Regions from separate parts of the Colwellia sp. F1 genome, predicted to be linked through region 2. Evidence: predicted binding sites of a transcription regulator. Region 2 holds the regulator's gene; each other region holds the start of a gene.

Region 1 (4,858 bases), on a different contig from region 2:
ATTGACTCTAACAGCGCATCAATGTCGTCTGGGTCAGTTATTTCTGCTTGCGCGTCTGCTTGTGCGACTTCGTCTGTCGCGTCAACTTGCTCTGTTGGCGCAACGGCTTCAGTCTCACTGGAACCACTGGGCGTTTCACTCATTGACTCTAACAGCGCATCAATATCGTCTGGGTCAGTTATTTCTGCTTGCGCGTCTTCATCTGTCGCGTCAACTTGTGCATCAACTTGCTCTGTTGGCGCAACGGCCTCAGTCTCACTGGAACCACTGGGCGTTTCACTCATTGACTCTAACAGCGCATCAATGTCGTCTGGGTCAGTTATTTCTGCTTGCGCGTCTTCATCTGTCGCGTCAACTTGTGCATCAACTTGCTCTGTTGGCGTAGCGGCTTCAGTGCCACTGGGTGCTTGATCAGAGGCTTTATCCTGTGAATTTAACAAATCATCTAGCGCACTTTGGCTTAATTCGTTATTCTCAAAGGCTTCAGCTGACTCATCTTCTGACTTATCTTCTGACTTATCTTCTGACTTATCTTCTGACTTATCTATTGTAGCGTCTGCATCATCTGCTGAGCCGAGCAGATCATCCAAATCACTTTGACTCAATTCATTACTTTCTAATGCTTCACTTTCTGCATCGTCATCTGACTCTACCAACAAAGCATCTAACTCACTTTGATCTAACTCACCATCGGCTAGTAATGATAAGTCATCAACATCATCTTCAATTGAAAGGTCGTCTAAATCATCTAAATCACCTAAATCGTCTAAATCGTCTAGGGTGTCGTCATCTAAATGTATTACGTCGCTTTCATCTTCTGCAAGAAGTTCTGCAGATAACTCATCATCTAACGATAATTCATCATCTAATGATAATTCATCATCTAACGATAATTCGTCATCTAATGACAATTCGTCATCTACGGAAAGTTCATCAGGCGTTGGTGCGTTAGCTGTTACATTTTCTTGTTTATCTTCATCTTTCGCGGCTTTCTTTGTTTTTGCTGGAGGGCTCACTGGCTTTTTGTCTGATTGGCGACGTTTGAGGACAAAAGCGGCCGCAAGAAGAATTAAAACCGCGGGTAATATGGCCATCAACACAATAAACCAAGTATTCGTAAAGATATTATTTTTCGTTAGTTTTAATTGTTCTTTTTCTAATAGTAACTCTTGCTCTCTCGCTTGGGCTTTAGCAAGTAGGGCCTGCTGTAATTGGATCATATCATCCATTTGCAACTTAACTTCTTTACTTTTAGCAACCTCTTCTTGCATTTTATCTAATTGATTGTTAAAAGATGATAAACGTTGACGCAATGCTTCATTTTCTTTTAAAAGCGCTTGCAAACCACCGATAGAGTCCAAAATATCACTTTGAATATTTTCTAAGCGTCTTTGTTGTTCAGTGTCTATTTTTGCTAATTTATCGTTTATTTCAACTTTGACTGTGTCTAGATCTTGCTTATTAACTTTTTGGTTAGTGTATTTCGACTGTTTACCTTTGCTGCCAGTTTGGTTGCTTTGCCATGCTTTGTCATCAGCATTTGACTTTTGCTTTGCTTCGTTGGCATCTACTAACATCATTTGTTTAAAGGAAGGAATTGTTAGATATTGGCCGTCAACTAAGTGATTTAAATTTCCGTCGACAAACGCATTTGGATTGAGTTGATACAGTGCTTGCATGACCTGATACACACTCAAACGGTTATCAGGTCTAACTTTCAACGCTATATTCCACAAGGTGTCGCGCTTAGTGATAGGGCCATAACGTTCATACCGATACTCGTCTGAGCCTTTAGGGCCAAGCATACGAACACCACTTTGTTCTGCTTGGGCAGCCTTTACAGCTAAAGGAAAACCTATATATAACACACTAGCCATCATACTAGCGCCTAATAAACTGGTTATGGATATACTAAGAACAACCTGCCTAAGGCGCAGGCTTATTAATTTTGGCATCAAAGTTTTCCTAGTTATTGTTTTTACAAAGTGGTTATTGGTCAGAAATTTGACAATAACCACAGTAAAGTTATCGCCAACCTTTAAAACGAAGCAAAATTTGTTCCACTTTAATGTTGGAAATTATTATTTATAACATTAATTAACAGTGGGGTTAAGTAATGTAGCTTACGTTTATACCAAAGACGTCATACAATATATTAACAATCATACCAAATTCAAAAGAAATATCTCATTATTTTAAGGAGATAAAACAAAAAACTCGCCATTAACAGATTATATAAAATGTTAACAGCGAGTTTTATTTTCTCATTACTCTTATAACGACCTAAACTTAATATAGAGTGAAATCACTGTAAATTAAGTCGGCTAGGTTAAGCCAGCTAGGTATTACGAACTGAGGTGCTCTTTCACGAGTAATTCAGCTATTTGCACACTATTGGTGGCAGCACCTTTACGAGTATTATCTGCTACAACCCATAAGTTTATGCCATTTGGGTGTGTGATATCTTCACGAATACGACCAACATAAGTATCATCTTTGCCGCTTGCATTGCCTATTTGTGTTGGGAAATCTTCGTCATTTTCACATAAAACAATACCAGCAGCATCTTTTAGTAGCGCTTTAACTTCTTCAACAGAAATTTGACTGCGTGTTTCAATGTGTAACGCTTCGGCATGGCCATAAAATACTGGGACACGAACAGCAGTAGGGTTTACCAACACCTGGTCGTCGCCAAATATTTTTGTTGTTTCCCACACCATTTTCATTTCTTCTTTAGTGTAGCCATTATCAAGAAACACATCAATTTGAGGAATAACATTAAAGGCAATTTGACGTGAAAAGTTTTTCGGTTCAGCCGGCTTACCTTGTAACAAATCAGCTGTTTGTTTGGCTAATTCGTCCATTGATTCTTTACCACCACCAGACACTGATTGATAAGTACACACGTTGATACGGTCAATACCTACCGCATCTTGAATAGGCTTTAACGCTACTAACATTTGAATTGTTGAACAGTTAGGGTTAGCAATAATGTTACGGTTTCTGTATTCAGCTAAGGCATGTGGGTTTACTTCTGGAATCACTAAGGGAATATCGTTGTCGTAGCGAAACTCAGAGGTATTATCAATAACAATACAGCCTGCTTCACCCGCAAGTGGCGCAAACTTAGCTGACGTTGCACCACCAGCTGAGAAAAAGCCTATTTGTGCTAAGCTCCAGTCAAAGTTATCTGCGTCAAGCACTTCAATACTTTCACCATTAAATTCAATAAACTCACCTGCAGACCGAGCACTGGCTAATGGGTATAGTTTATTAATTGGAAAATCTCTTTGCTCTAAAATTTCCATAATGGTTTTACCAACTAGCCCTGTTGCGCCAAGTATGCATACGTCAAATTTCTGTGCCATCTTCTCTCTCTTTATTCGTTAATTTAGCTAGACTAAATGCTAGTTATTTTGTGTTAAACCCTAAACGATGTGGCACATCGCTTGGGGTGTCAGATAACAAGGCGACTTGAACAGCTGAAAACTCCCGTCTTATCGGGTAGTTTTTTCTTAAGTTATCAAAACCTTGACTTGATAATTGTTGACGAAATATTGCATCATCTCGTCTCACATCGTAAACCAGTTTAACTAATTGGTTTAGCGAAATCGCATTAAACGCTTGGTTTAATGTTACCGCTGAAATATTAGCCGAAGGTAAAAAATCAGCTAACTGGTGTTTACATTCAACACGACTGTTTTTATGCCGGTTAATATGTTGACATAATGCCTGATAAAGCATTTCTGTGCCACGAGCTTTTCCTTCTAAGCTATAACCCGCTATATGCGCAGTTGCTATTTCAGTATACGCAATAAGCGGTGTTAGTATGTCAGGCTCACCTTCCCACACATCGAGTACAAGCTTCACCCCATGACCACGTTTTTTCAATGATAACAGTGCGTTATTGTCAATAACTTCACCACGACAAGTACTGATTAAAATTTGCTTGTCTGTTAATTGACTTAAACGTTCTTCGTTAAGTAGGTGATAGGTAGGGTAATCCCCTTCTATCACCTTAGGTACATGTAAAGAAATAATATCACAACTAAGCACTTCTGCTAATGAAGAGAACTGCCTTTTATCTGCTTTATTTTGTGCTAATAGCGGATCATGAATTTTATATGACATTCCTAATGCTGTGAGTTTTTCACTGAGTCGTGTACCTGTGTTACCACCGCCAACAATACCCACAGTAAGTTGGCTTAAGTCTAACAAGTAACGCTCGGCTAAAACAACTAAGCTACTAATAACATACTCAGCAACAGAGATAGCATTACAGCCGGGAGCCGCATGAAAAGTAATGTTTCGTTTGTCCAGATAATTGTGATCAATATGATCGGTACCTATGGTGGCCGTACCAACAAAACTGAGGTTTTTATTGGCTTTTAACAGTGTTTCATTGACCTGGGTAATAGAGCGCACTAGCAACACATCAGCATCGGCTACTTCTTTAGCTTGCAAATCTCGTCCTGAAAAAGGAATTAAATCACCTGCTTGGCAAAAATCACTAAAAAATTCTTTTGCGTAAGGCATGTTTTCATCAAAAAATATTTTCATTAAGTTTACATCAATAAAATCAGGATATTAGCAGTATTATTAAGCGTTACTTTTGTGCACACTGGTGACTTTGGTCGTTATAAAATAACATGCTGTGGTGAGGATAGTGATCAAAAGTCATATTAGATAAAGTACCTAATATGACTCAATTTAAAACACTAAACGGTTATTACTTTTGATATTTTTTCATTACTAAGGTGGCGTTAGTACCACCAAAACCAAAGCTATTTGACATCACTAAGTTAAGCTCAGCATCACGCTTTTCTGTCACTATATCTAAACCTTTCGCTTGCTCGTC
Region 2 (4,858 bases):
TGAGGCAACCAAGTCATCATAAAGCTATTAACTTGCCAAATAAATTTAGTGACAATGGGCTGGCTGGCAAGAAAGTCTATTACTGGTTGCTCTAAGCCAGTATAGGGTTTTAACTCTTTTTCCCAATGTGGGTTAGGGAGGAAGCGCACATCAAATACATAGTCAGCATCGGCTGGAATACCGTGTTTAAAGCCAAATGATTCAAAAACAAGCACCATATTACCCGTTTTTTTGCCCAGTATGCGCTCGCGCACTAAATCAGCTAATTGGTGTGGGCTTAATTCGCTGGTGTTAATGTATAAGTCAGCATTGATTGAAATTGGTGTTAACAATTCTTTTTCTAGTGCTATGGCTTGGTCTAAGGCGATATTATTTTTGATCAGTGGGTGCAACCGTCTGGTTTCACTGAACCGTCGAATCAGATCGTTATCATCGGCATCTAAAAATAAGGTGGTAACATCAACGGCATTGGGTAAATATTCAATGATTTCTTCTATATCTTGCGGGTTGTTAGGTAAGTTTCGCACGTCTAGACTTACGGCGACATTTTCATAATCATTAATCACGGTGTGCGTTAATGCTGGCAGTAAATTTACGGGAATATTGTCAACACAATAATAACCTAAATCTTCTAATACTCTTAATGCTACAGACTTACCTGAGCCAGAGCGACCACTAACAATTATAAGCTTCATATATTAAATCTCAATTGCGGATAAAAAAAGTCGAGAAACGAGGGTGTTACAAGTTGTCACTTTGCTTGTTTAAAATTTAAATGGCTTGCTGAATCAGGTCAAACATTGCTTCTTGGTTTATACACTTGCGTACTTTTTTAGCTGTTTTACGATCGCTAAAAAGCTTTGCAATGCTTTGCAGTGTTTCTAAATGTTCCTGTGTGTTATTTTCAGGGACAAATAAACAAATAAATATATCAACTGGCTGGTTGTCAATAGCGTCAAAATCAATGGCTTGTTCAGTGGTTAAAAAAACAGCAACCGCTTTGTCTGTATTACTGAGCCTAGCATGAGGAATGGCAATGCCGTTACCAATACCTGTGCTGCCCATTTTTTCTCGGCTCAGTAAGCTATCTAATAGATCGGTTGGATTTACATTGCCTAATTCCTGGGCAGCAAGCTGACATATTTTTTCAAGTAAGCGTTTTTTACTGCGAACTGGTACTGCACATTGCGTGCAGTCCAGTGTTAAGATATTTTGTAGTGTCATAATAATTTAAGTGGTGGCGCTAAGCTAATGTTGGGTTATTTTGCCTTTATATTTGAGTATCTGGCGGTCGAGTTTATCAACCAAATTATCTATTGAACTATACATGTCGGTATTCACCGCAGAGGCATGAATTTCATTACCTTTTAAATGCACTGTGGCTTCTGCTTTTTGATCTAACTTCTCTACCGTTAATACTACGTAAACATTAGTAATATGGTCAAAGTGACGCTCTAACTTGGCTAGCTTTGTTTCAACATAGTTGCGTAATGATGAAGTGATATCTACATGATGGCCCGTAAGATTAATTTGCATAAGTATGATCCTTCTTTAGTTCAATTAAAAATAAAGTTACTGATTATAGTAAACTTTTACGTTGGTTCGACGGTGGAATAGCTAAAGACTCTCGATACTTAGCTATTGTGCGCCTAGCAACGTTAATACCCTGCTCGGCTAGTAAATCAGCCATTTTACTATCACTTAGCGGTTTAGCAGGTATTTCCGCTAAAATGAACTTTTTAATTAACGATCGAATAGCAGTAGACGAACATTCACCGCCATTTTCAGTGCTAACATGGCTTGAAAAAAAATATTTTAATTCAAAAATACCTCGTGGCGTATGCATATACTTCTGTGTTGTTACACGAGAAATTGTAGACTCATGCATATCGACCGCTTCAGCGATATCATTTAAAACCATTGGCCGCATTGCTTCTTCACCATGTTCTAAAAAGCCTTGTTGGCGTTGTACAATACAGTTTGATACTTTGAGTAAAGTGTCGTTGCGTGATTCTAAACTTTTGATAAACCACTTGGCTTCTTGTAAATTAGCGCGAATAAATTGGCCGTCGTTACTCGATGACTTTGTTGTTTTAGTCATGGCGGCATATTGTTGATTGACTGACAGCTTAGGAGCGCTATCAGGGTTTAACTCAACCACCCAGCGGCCATTTTTTTTCTCTACGGAAACGTCAGGAATCACGTATTGATCATCGCTTTTATCAATCACATCACCAGGGCGAGGGTTTAAACTTTGAATTAACCGCATCACTTCACGTAAGTCATCCTCTTTCAGCCGTGTTTTACGCATGAGTTGACGGTAATCACGGCTACCCAGTAAATCAATATGCTCTCTGATAATTAATTTGCTTTCTGTTAAGTAAGGAGTGTCAGAACTAAACTGGTTTAATTGAATTAGTAAACAGTCAGCAATCGACGGCGCGGCAACCCCTATAGGATCAAATACATTAATACGTTTTAGAACGGCTTCTACTTCATCAAGCTCTAGCCCTTCAATCCCGACACTCTCTAAAATATCTTCACTTGAAACCGTTAAGTAACCTGCATCGTCTACAGCTTCAATAATTGCTATGGCAATGGCTCTATCGGTTTCAGAAAAAGGCGTTAACTCCATTTGCCATAAAAGGTGATCTTGAATTGAGTCAGTTGTTTCACCTTGATAGGTGTAATCTTCTCCTGGGCTACTAATAGCACCAGTGTTTGAGGTGCCGGCACTGTAGCTTTCTTCCCAAGTTGTATCTATGTTTAACTCTTCAGGAATATCACTTTTTTCCATGGCTTCTGTCGTACTAATTTCATCAATGCTTGCCGATGGTTCTTCACTGGTCGTTGTTTCAGCTGTGGCTGAAAAGGCCTCTTCAAGTCTCTCTGAACTATCGTTAGCGCTATTTTCCGTATCAGCGCTAGATCTGTCTTGTTCACTTATTTCAAGTAGAGGGTTGCTTTCAAGTACTTCTTGTATTTCTTGCTGAAGCTCTAACGTAGACAGCTGCAACAGCTTGATCGCTTGTTGCAGTTGCGGTGTCATCGTTAATTGCTGTCCTATTCGGAGTTGCAGAGTTGGGCGCATCTACTTTTTTTACTTCCTATTAATAAATATTGCTAACATTATGATAACTAATTTAAAAATTACTTTTAGTCACTTAAGGTTAGTATAGCCTAAGTGAGTTCAGTATAGCCAAAGTTCTCATGCTTAAGTTAACTATAGCGTGAATTGTTCGCCTAGGTATACATCTCTTACCGTTTGATTCGCAAGAATTTGATCAGAGTCACCTTCAGCAATTATTTCACCATGACTAACAATATATGCATGTTCACATACATCAAGTGTTTCACGCACATTATGATCAGTAATTAATATACCAATACCGCGATTTTTAAGGTGAATAATTATTTTTTTTATATCACCAACAGAAATTGGGTCAACACCTGCAAAGGGCTCATCAAGTAGAATGAACTCAGGATCAGCGGCCAATGCCCTTGCTATTTCTACCCGTCTTCGTTCACCACCTGACAGGCTCATACCCAAGTTGTCTTTAATGTGACTAATACTAAACTCTTCTAGTAGTTGTTCTAGTTTACTTTGCCTTTCGTGTTCATTAAGGCCCTTGCGAGTTTGCAAAATAGCCATAATATTATCAGTAACTGTGAGCTTTCTAAATATCGAGGCTTCTTGGGGTAAATAGCCTATGCCACGTCTTGCTCGTTCATGCATAGGAGCAAGGGTAACGTCTTCATCGTTGAGTATAATTTGGCCGTTGTCATTTGGAACTAAACCGACAATCATATAGAAAGACGTTGTTTTTCCAGCGCCATTAGGGCCTAGCAAACCAACAATTTGGCCAGCACTTACAGCTAAACTAACGCGCTTAACGACTTTTTTATTTTTATAAGACTTTGATAAATTTTGAGCTATCAAGGTTGATTTGCTCGATATATCGTCAGCTTTATGGTTTGTTACTGTCATTGTTTTTCTTATCTTGTTGGGCTTTTATTTGAGCAGGCTGTAAAATAGTGGTTACCGATTCATTTTGACCACTAATCGCTTCTAATTTTTCACTTAATGTGTTGTAAGTAATTGTTTCACCAGTAACTTTGCTACCAGCTTGCTTAACTTGTGCGTTACCTGAAATAGTAATGATGTATTGATCTGGTTGATATTTTATTTCATTTGCTTGCAAGCTAATTAAGCTCCCGTCTTCTAATTCTTGTTTGAAAATAGCGGGTTCACCTTTGGCAAGGTAGGTGTCATATTTTTCGTTAGTTGCCTCATCATGATGGCTATATACCTGAACAATATCAGCAACGATAGAAATAGAGCCTTGGCTGATATTTACGTCGTCTAAATAACTTGCTATTTTATTTTTTAAATCAGCAGATTGCCGCTTAGATTTTATGGTGATTTCTTGCGTAAGATCTTTTTTTGCAGCAGAAGCTGGTAGACCTAACGAGAGCAGTAGTGTGCTAAATAATAGCGCTTTGCTAAGGTTTTTAAGTGTCATGAAGGTATTAACTATTGTTTTTTTTGTAAATGGTACGCACATGTTCAGTTAAAGTCATCTGTTTAGTGTTTAAGTCAATGATCAAACCAGAGCCATACATGGTGAAGTCTTTACCTTGCACCATCACTGTTTGCTCTGAGCTGATAATATTAGTATTTAAATCAAGCTCTAAATATTTACAGTATATTGCTTGTATTAAGCTATTTTTATCGGTTGCACTTAAGTGTACGCGATGATTTAAAATAACCCTATTGTTTTTATACAGTGTTGCTTCTTTTGCACTTAGTTTCCACGGTGGGTTTTGCGTACTAGCAAGCTTAGGTAGACTGTTATTT
Region 3 (4,858 bases), on a different contig from region 2:
AAGCCAGTAACCGTTAATGGGCCGTCTGGACTGGCAGCGTTATCTAGCACGTTACCGTTTAGGGTAGTATCTTCAGGGGTTGAGACCACTTCATCGCCATCAACAATATCCGATATTGGCGGCTCAATGGGTGGCTCAACTGGCGGCTGCTCTGCTGGTGGCTGCTCTGCTGGCGGCTGCTCTGCTGGCGGCTGCTCTGCTGGCGGCTGCTCTGCTGGCGGCTGCTCTGCTGGCGGTTGCTCTGCTGGCGGTTGCTCTGCTGGCGGTTGCTCTGCTGGTGGCTGCTCTGCTGGCGGCTGCTCTGCTGGCGGCTGCTCTGCTGGTGGCTGCTCTGCTGGCGGCTGCTCTGCTGGTGGCTGCTCTGCTGGTGGCTGCTCTGCTGGCGGTTGCTCTGCTGGCGGCTGCTCTGCTGGCGGCTGCTCTGCTGGCGGTTGCTCTGCTGGCGGTTGCTCTGCTGGCGGTTGCTCTGTTGGTGGCTGCTCTGGCTCTGTAGCTTGGGTTTGCTGATCATTATTATTCAGTATAAAATTAACCGGTAAAGGAGATAAGCCATTTTGCTCTACCGTATCATACCCAGCCTGCGCTAGTGTTTCGTCACCCGTCCTATTTACTGTAACAAAGCTGGTGCCTTCATTAGCAACAATACCTCCAGCTGCAGTTTCTGGAAGATCTGCGTCATCTCCAGCAGCAATTAAGTCTTGAATTGCGGCAATTTCATCTTGGAGGTCATTTAGATCGTTAGCAGTGTTTAGCGCCTCAGTATTGCTAGCAATTACTTCAATTTGGACAGTATTTCCCTCACCTACAATACTGTATACCCTTTGCTGGCTTCCATCTGCAAAGGCTAGCGTAACTTCACTATCTTTGTTCAAAGTTAGAACAGCGCCTTGTTCAATAATATCACCAACCTTTACCAGTGTACCGACTGCCAAATTCTGATGAACATCGCCAGTAACATTGATAATTTTTGCATTTGCTGGGGTAGTATAGTTTTCCATGACAACCTTCCTAATAATTTGGCTTACCTCATTGACTCTAAGATATATAAACTGAAGTGGAGAGACAATAAGGCAACAAACAAAAAACTCATAAAGATTTTATGTATTAACCTCTTATGGGCTAATTAGCTCATAATGTCAATAATATGGGTAAGGTTAATAAATAGAAAGTTATTACAAGTTTTTACAGTCATGCCGTAGCCGTAAACAATAATAGCGGTACCGAACGATACCGCCTTAGCTCAACAACAACTCAATAAACACTACTTAATTTTACTGAAAGAACGAGCGGTTAAGCTAAGTAGCGCCAGCGCAAAAATAGCGAGTGTTGAAGGCTCTGGAACAGGTGTGACAACAGATTTAAAGACGTAATTTATATTTTGACCTAAAACGGCACGATCATTAATCCATGCAGAATAATCAGCAAACTGGTCGTAGAGTTCATCACCATTTGCATCGGCTGTCAGGTCTTCTTCGAGGATTGTTAGACTAAAAAGATTACCGTCGTACCATGCCTTATGATTAACGATGGCTGCACCTACATGCGCTTGAGCGGAATCAACAAATAAACGATCAGCAAAAGCTGAAATAGCAAAGGTGCTACTACTATCTTGAAAAATAAATGCCGCAGCCTCTAAACCATTATAAGGCTTAGCAAAGTCGCCTGTAACAAGGTCGCCATTCGCATCATTCCACTTAGGCCCAGAAGCTAAATCATAATGACCAACATATTCCCAAAAAAGCCCTGATTCATTCGTATCCTCATATAACTCACCAATAATTAAACCGGCATTTGCTTTTCCTGCCACACCAAGTGCAAGCACAAATAAACAAACGGACAATACATTTATAATTTTAGAACTCATACTACTTCCTTAAGCCCAAAAAGGGTCAAAATTTAATTCTATATACTAGGTATATCTTACTAATAGAGATAAAGCAATATTAGTGCCAACAGATAAAATCCCTTAGATTTCAGCAAGAAAAGAAAAAATATTACTATTGGTTTTAACGGATGTAAAAGAACATGACAGAAACACCGTTTTAGTTTACTCAAAGTACCTAAATAAAAGCCCACCCAAGAAAAAACACTTTTAACTCACAAGTAAGAAACATTATTTACCTTTTTGTTACATAGTCTATCGCAAACTCAACAAAGCGAGCTAATATTGATTGACTTAGCGTAAAGTATCTGGACGATTATGCCGCCTACCTATTGATTAAATGACCAAAACAGTTTTTAAGCCGCATAAACACTAGTGATATATTTCTCGCTGATAAATGATGCGGTCGTTGCCGCGAAATAGGCCAAAGGTGGCGACCGCGCTTGGTTTGTCAGTAAATGTTTTTGTGCTAACGCCATCCCAGTGCCAATTATACAGAAGCCAAGCAGGTGCAGCATCGTAAGTTAAGCGAATTTGCCCTCGAGAGCCATCATTCGGTTTACCTATTTGCAATTCCGCTAAACCGAGTATAAAGTTGCCATTATCAGAAATAGGCGTTAAATCAATGCCTGATAAAGGCTCGTTTAAATCATTTAAGGTTAATGAATAGTTATCAACATCATCTCCATCAAAAGTAGTACAGTTATTATCAAGTGTATTAGTTAAGAATTTGCTGCCGTCCCAATATTGAATAGCCATAGATATCGGTAAATCACTGGTTTCAGGACCAAAAGCATTGTCAATATTCCAACGACCAAAACGAAGGTCTACCCCTGTGGGCGAAACAGTATTTGAGGAAGGTATGTCATCTGCCAAAGACACACTAGCATTCACACCATCAGAGTCTTGTATTGAGTCGATCACAATACCGTAATCCATAGTAAAAGGGTCAACTTGTGAGTTAGCATTTTTTGTATAAGAAAATGTATCTGTCGATTTAAAAGTATATTTCATCACCCCTAAATTGAGTGAATCTAACATAGCGGTATCCTCAGAAAAAGTTGGCGAGACAGCCATTTTAGGGGGATCAACAATGCTGTTATCGGTTAGATCTAGCCCATTTTTACTATTATCTACAAGAGGAAAAGTACGTTTAATATCACTATAAGCTAGTTTTTGATAGCCTGTTTCAGTGTAATTTCTTGTGGTTATACCATCAGCATTTTTAGCGGTTATGAGTAATTCAGGGGGATTAAAATAAGTGAATGGCTGACCAATATAAGTAAAGTCTGTCGCGCCTGTGGTACAGGTATTACCAAATGAGTTGTTTGTTATAGCTACATCAAAATGATGCGGTATAAAACGACCAACGTAAGGCTCACTTCCTGTAACATCGCCTGCGCCTAAATAACTATTACTGGTTAAGTTAACCGCAAAGTTCACTATACCTACTTCGCTGTAAGTCATATTATTGGTGGCCACACCTTCAATAAAGTTGTCAACGTTGGCATTCGTTAAGTTTCCTTCTGCACCAGCTAGTGGGGCATACAGGCTAGTTGTTATGGTCGCTTTTTCTGGCGTTATTTCATTACCAAAGTTGATGGTTGCCGGGTTATTAGATAAATTAGCGCCAAAATCAGGGATGCCATCGTTGTTGTTGTCATCTTCAGCTTGCCACTGAACCGCTGTTAAAATGGTCGTGAAGTCGTCACCTGCGGCAATAAATTTATCATCTGTTGCAGTTTGTGCTTTTGGGTTATCCACTACGTCAACATAAAAACCTAGCGGGCGTACGACAAAATTATTTGAAGAGCCAAGCATAAAATTACCAGAAGGCTCGCCATTTTCATCAGGGATATTGTAGCGCGCATGTAATTGAATTTTACCTGCGTCAGCGTAAGTTAAAATAAAGGGTCCACTGTCCACAGTATTATCACCAAAATCCAAGGAAACTGGGCTATAACTCAATACAGAGCCGCTATTTAAAGTAGCGATATTTGTGGTGGTACTTAGATTATTAATAGCAACATTATTGCCAGCACAAGCGATTGGGTCAACGCAAGTAGCTGCCATTTCAATGGCTGTCGTATTGACCAGTGCGGCTTGGCAGGCACCGGTCACCGAGTTTTTTTCAATCGCTTGCACCTTTAATGTACTGGCAAGAAAACCGGTATTAGAAGGTTTTCCTGATAATTGCATAGGAATTGGTCTACCTTCATTATCAGAATAAAAGGCAAAACCTGACTCGGCAAAAACCACATCACAGCTGGTAGATACTCCATTTTTACAAGTATAGGCTTGGTCTATACTTAACGTTGCCGCACCAACCTCAGTATATGAGAACTGAGTTACTGCACTGCCACCAGAAAAAGTAATCGCTTGATCAAACACACCATCAACTAATAGGTTCACCCCCGTTGCACTGTCTATTAATGTAGAGCAAGTAGCGTCAGCGCAAGCTTTTATCATAATACTTTCAGCTTCGCAGGTTAGCCCTTGGCCATCGTGAGTAATTTCAAAATGGTCAATCACTTCTTCACAAGCATGAGTTTCATTTTGAATATCAATAAGCTCTGATTGAGTTAACGCGCCCTGATACATGCGCACTTCATCAATTGCCCCTGTAAACCTATTAGCTGTTTCGCCTGAATCAGACTCACCGCCAATAGTGGCAATACCTGCATCAACGCCCCAGTTTCCGGTATAGGTATGGCTAATTCCGCCCCCTGTGACTGTTTGTGCTACGCCATTAACATAAATCTCTCGGGTTTTGCTTTCGCTGTTATGCACCGCCGCAACAAAAGTCCATGTATTAGCAGGAATAACACTGTTAAGCGTATCCACTGAAACAGGGTTGACGCCACGAGAATAAAACCGCAGTTTACCCGTGCCTGGGTCGCCTAAACTCAGCGCATAGCCTTGCGAATTATTTTCATCATCAGCGAAAATTCTAGATCCAGAGTGTAAATTACTGGG
Region 4 (4,858 bases), on a different contig from region 2:
AAGTCACTGGCGCTCATTAATTTTTCCTCAATTAACGACTCAGCTGCGGCTCGATAAATGTCAGGACGATAAACATTTTTGGCAACTTCTTTATACCAGTCGTCTGTTTTATCCTCACTAATTTGCCCCCAACGACGCATTTGCGTTAAAGCCCAAATAGCGTCGGAGTAATATGGGTAAGTCGCGTGATAACGGAAAAAGACATTAAAATCAGGCATCGAGCGTTTGTCGCCTTTTTCATATTCAAACGTACCAGTCATTGAGTTAGCGATCACACTATGGTCAGCACCAACATAATGAGACTTAGCTAAAATTTTCACGGCTTCGGGGCGGTTAGCGTCATTATTATCATCTAACCATTTGGCTGCCCTGATCAATGCACGAGTTAGGCGAATAGTTGTGTTGGGGTATTTTTCTGAAAATGTTTTTGTAACGCCAAAGACTTTTTCTGGATTGTTTCGCCAAATTTCATGGTCGGTAACGACAGGTACACCAATACCTTTAAATACGGCTTGTTGATTCCAAGGTTCCCCTACGGAATAACCATAGATAGTACCTGCTTCCATCGTTGCCGGCATTTGTGGCGGTGGTGTAACTGACAGTAGAACATCTGCATTTAATTGACCTGATGTGTCTCCTTTAGCTGGTGCATAGAAACCAGGATGAATCCCCCCAGCAGCTAACCAATAACGTAACTCATAGTTATGAGTAGAAACAGGAAATACCATGGCCATATTGAAAGGTTTCCCAGCATCTAAATACTTTTCAACCACTGGTTTTAGCGCATCGGCTTTAATAGGGTGCACTGGCTTGCCATCTGCTTGTTTAGGAATATTAACTTTCATTTCTTCCCAAACGTTATTAGAAACAGTTATCGCATTACCATTTAAGTCCATAGAGAATGGCGTAATAATTTCAGCTTTAGTACCATAACCTATATGAGCAGCAATCGGCTGACCTGAGAGCATATGAGCACCATCAAGACGGCCATCAATAACACCATCGAGCAGTACCTTCCAGTTTGCTTGCGCCTCAACCCTGACATACAAGCCTTCATCTTCAAAAAAGCCTTTTTCATATGCTATGGCAATAGGGGCCATGTCGGTTAATTTAATAAAGCCGAATGTTAATTCTTCTTTTTCTGGATAACCTATGCCTGCGCCGTGAACTGAATGGCTTATGCTAGTAATGGATAAAGCAATAGTTATTGCTAAAACAGTCTGATTTAATTGCTTTTTTACTTTGTGTACTGAACTTTTCATTTGTTATCCTTATTACTGCTTTTAGATATTTTTTAAAATAAAAAAGCCTGGCACTCCGCGCCAAATAATTGGGGAGTGTCAGGCTTCGGTGCCAAACTAATTTAAACTACGCCGTTGCAGTTTTTTAGTTTTCATATATTGTGTTTGCCAAATACATGGCTATTTGACACAGGTTTTCAATTGTCGCTTAAGAAGTTAACATCATTAACTTCACTGACTATAGATAAAGCAGGTTTCGTGCCACTTAAAAAAATCCTTAAATACCTTTAAAATCAAGGTTCTTTTCTTAATACACGTAATTCATTTAATATCAAATGCTACAAAATAATCACTTCTCCCCTTTTTAGTGCATTACTGCATTAAAGTTGATTTACGATTTCTCAAACATTTTTGCTATGGCAAGCAAGTTTGTCGCGACATCTTCAACCTTTTGGCTATTATCCATCGCGGTTTTACGAATAAAGTGATACGCATCATGTTCAGATAAATTGCGACTTGTCATTAACCATAACTTCGCCTTTTCAATAACATTGTGCGAGGCTAATTTTTGTTTTGTTAAGCTAAGCTCGTCTTTTAAACGTTGATATTCTTTAAACCGCGCAACGGCGATATCAATAATAGAGCTTACTCGCGTATTATCGATAGTCCCGATTATATAGGCACTCACGCCTGACTTTACTAATTGGGTTATTGTTACTTGCGCTTCTTTTTCGCAGAACAGTACTATCGGTTTTGGTGCTGAGCGGCTAAGATGATTTAAGCTCTCTAGCATAGGTATATCAGGTGATTTTATAGTGATAACAAGAATATCAGGCTTTGATAACTCAACCTGTTTAAGTAACGGTATATGAGAGTTGCTAATGCACTCAACGCTATAGTTGGCTTGATTAAGCACACGTGTTAGCGCTGGGTCCTGTTCAATTTTTTGATTAACAAGTAATATTTTTACGCTGGGTACTGATTTATTTGATTTCATAAAATGCTAACAACTGAAATGTTAACACGATAATTCAACTTCTATGCCAGCAGCGTTAACTTCTACTCCAAAAATATTAATTGCTTTTATTACAGTAAGTTATATAAAACATGTGTCTAGCCACTTTATAAAAGTGCTAAAGAACACCAAAAATGGAATAATTTTGTATCATTATGATGCAACTAAGCATTAATAATGTGCATGCATATCATAGACATGCAAAAATACAAATTTTAAGATCAAAAAAGCCGTGCTAATTCATTATTAGCACGGCTTTTTAAATTTGACAGTATAGAGCGAGCTTAAACGTCTAAAAGTAAACGTGCAGGATCTTCTAATAATTCTTTAATGGTTACTAAGAAGCCAACCGATTCTTTACCATCAATTAAACGATGATCATAAGAAAGTGCTAAGTACATCATCGGCAGTATTTCTACTTTACCATCAACCGCCATCGGTCTGTCTTGAATCTTATGCATACCTAAAATAGCGGCTTGCGGTAAGTTTAAGATTGGCGTTGACAGTAATGAGCCAAATACACCGCCATTAGTGATGGTAAAGTTACCGCCCGTCATGTCTGCCATGGAAAGCTTACCATCACGACCTTTAATTGCTAAATCACGTATGCCATTTTCAATACCTGCCATGCTTAATTGATCTGTATCACGCAATACAGGTGTAACTAGGCCACGCGGTGTAGAAACAGCAATAGAGATATCAAAGAAGTTATGATAAACAATATCATCGCCATCAATTGAGGCATTCACAGCTGGGAAGCGTTTAAGTGCTTCAGTGACCGCTTTAACATAAAAAGACATAAAACCTAAACGTGTATCATGTGCTTTTTCGAACAAGTCTTTATATTGTTTACGTAAATCCATAATTGGCTTCATGTTAACTTCGTTAAAGGTTGTTAACATCGCCGTTGAATTTTTCGCTTCCAATAAACGTGTGGCAATTGTTTTACGTAAGCGCGTCATCGGTACGCGTTTTTGGTTGCGCTCACCTAAATCAGCTGTAGGTGCAGCAACCGCTTTCGCAGGTGCTACTGTTGTATTCTTAGCTGCCACTGCCGCTTCAACGTCTGCTTTAGAGATACGTCCGCCCTTACCTGAGCCGGTAACATCGCCTGCAGACAAACCTTTTTCGGTCATTAAACGGCGAACCGATGGGCTGGCTAACTCGTCTGAGCTAAGCGCTTCATCGGGTGTCGCTGTTGCGGTTGTACTAGCGGCTGCACCCGCATTCAGCTCACCAATTTTTTGGTCGCCTAGTACGGTATCGCCTTGTGCATGGATAATTTTACCTATTACGCCATTTTCTTGCGCAACTACTTCTAGCACAACTTTGTCTGTTTCAATATCAACAAGGTTTTGATCAACTGATACGCTGTCGCCTTCCGCTACATGCCAGGTCGCAATGGTTGCGTCTGCTACTGACTCAGGGAGTACAGGTACAACAATATCAATCACTTTGCTAGCACTGCTGGCCTCACTTGAAGCTGCAACGGCTTTCGGTGCATCGGACGCTGATGCATCATCTGTGGCTGCACCTGAAGAGAATGAACCAATTACTTGGTCACCTAATACAGTGGCGCCTTCAACTTGCGTAATCTCACTAAGTACGCCATCAGCCGTTGCTGGTACTTCTAAAACGACTTTATCTGTTTCAATATCTACAAGTATTTGATCACGGCTAAACTTTTCACCTACTTGTACATGCCAAGTAGCAACGGTTGCATCTGCAACTGATTCTGGTAATACCGGAACTTTGATTTCGGTTGTCATTATAATTTATTCCTTAAAACTTTAAGCACTTTGCTTGTTGCTTGTCTTGTTATAGAGAGTAAGCCCAAGCTAGTGCACTCAATAGTTAATCTTATTTTATCTAACATTTGCGCTTGCGTAACAAGCGCACATTAATCACCAATGTTAGTCCAATGTTAACGCTTGAGTGACAAGCGCTTGTTGCTCTTTAACATGCATAGACATATACCCGACCGCAGGTGCGGCAGATGCATTGCGACCAGCATACGTTAAGTAGGTACCATCAGGGATAGCAGCTCTGAAATGATGCTGAGAACAATACCAAGCACCTTGGTTTTGCGGCTCTTCCTGACACCAAACAAATTGCTTCACATGCTGATAATCTTTTATCGCATCTTGAAGTTCTTTCTCTGGAAATGGATACAATTGCTCGATACGGATAATAGCAATATTGTTTTGCTCATTTTTACGGCGTTGCTCTAGTAGTTCGTAATAAACCTTACCACTACAGAACACAACCCGCTCAACTGCTTTAGCATCTAAATCATCTATTTCACCAATAACGTTTTTATATTCACCCGTCGCTAGCTCTTCTAACGAAGACACTGCTAACGGATGACGTAATAATGACTTAGGTGACATAACCACAAGTGGGCGACGCATAGGACGTACAACTTGACGGCGCAGCATATTAAAAACTTGCGCAGGTGTTGACGGGACACACACTTGCATATTGTGATCAGCACACAGCTGTAAAAAACGCTCTAAACGTGCAGATGAATGTTCAGGACCTTGGCCTTCATAACCATGAGGTAATAACATGGTTAAGCCACATAAACGCCCCCACTTTTGCT

What was found. Region 2 encodes sigma-54, which starts transcription at its own class of promoters, with help from an activator protein. Its sites were predicted from a motif close to GTTGGCACGNNNNTNGNNT; they were not measured.
Region 1: AC0UA9_RS03680 (FimV/HubP family polar landmark protein) is a predicted target of sigma-54. The motif match lies at 2,047-2,065, and genes of this name have one in related genera.
Region 3: AC0UA9_RS15815 (PEP-CTERM sorting domain-containing protein) is a predicted target of sigma-54. The motif match lies at 1,936-1,954, and genes of this name have one in related genera.
Region 4: AC0UA9_RS14695 (ANTAR domain-containing response regulator) is a predicted target of sigma-54. The motif match lies at 2,271-2,289, and genes of this name have one in related genera.

What each region holds. Positions count from the first base shown of each region.
Region 1 covers NZ_JBWDLI010000003.1:142,551-147,408, forward strand. The annotation lists gene AC0UA9_RS03680 (FimV/HubP family polar landmark protein) at 1-1,955, opposite strand, end outside; gene AC0UA9_RS03685 (aspartate-semialdehyde dehydrogenase) at 2,346-3,368, opposite strand; gene AC0UA9_RS03690 (4-phosphoerythronate dehydrogenase) at 3,412-4,560, opposite strand; gene fabB (beta-ketoacyl-ACP synthase I) at 4,730-4,858, opposite strand, start outside.
Region 2 covers NZ_JBWDLI010000015.1:67,547-72,404, reverse strand. The annotation lists gene rapZ (RNase adapter RapZ) at 1-695, opposite strand, end outside; gene ptsN (PTS IIA-like nitrogen regulatory protein PtsN) at 772-1,224, opposite strand; gene hpf (ribosome hibernation promoting factor) at 1,249-1,536, opposite strand; gene AC0UA9_RS14065 (RNA polymerase factor sigma-54) at 1,580-3,091, opposite strand; gene lptB (LPS export ABC transporter ATP-binding protein) at 3,224-3,988, opposite strand; gene lptA (lipopolysaccharide transport periplasmic protein LptA) at 3,969-4,523, opposite strand; gene lptC (LPS export ABC transporter periplasmic protein LptC) at 4,531-4,858, opposite strand, start outside.
Region 3 covers NZ_JBWDLI010000021.1:20-4,877, forward strand. The annotation lists partial or broken gene AC0UA9_RS15810 (retention module-containing protein) at 1-998, opposite strand, end outside; gene AC0UA9_RS15815 (PEP-CTERM sorting domain-containing protein) at 1,262-1,864, opposite strand; gene AC0UA9_RS15820 (DUF6701 domain-containing protein) at 2,255-4,858, opposite strand, start outside.
Region 4 covers NZ_JBWDLI010000017.1:7,842-12,699, reverse strand. The annotation lists gene AC0UA9_RS14700 (CmpA/NrtA family ABC transporter substrate-binding protein) at 1-1,262, opposite strand, end outside; gene AC0UA9_RS14695 (ANTAR domain-containing response regulator) at 1,633-2,238, opposite strand; gene odhB (2-oxoglutarate dehydrogenase complex dihydrolipoyllysine-residue succinyltransferase) at 2,541-4,025, opposite strand; gene AC0UA9_RS14685 (2-oxoglutarate dehydrogenase E1 component) at 4,170-4,858, opposite strand, start outside.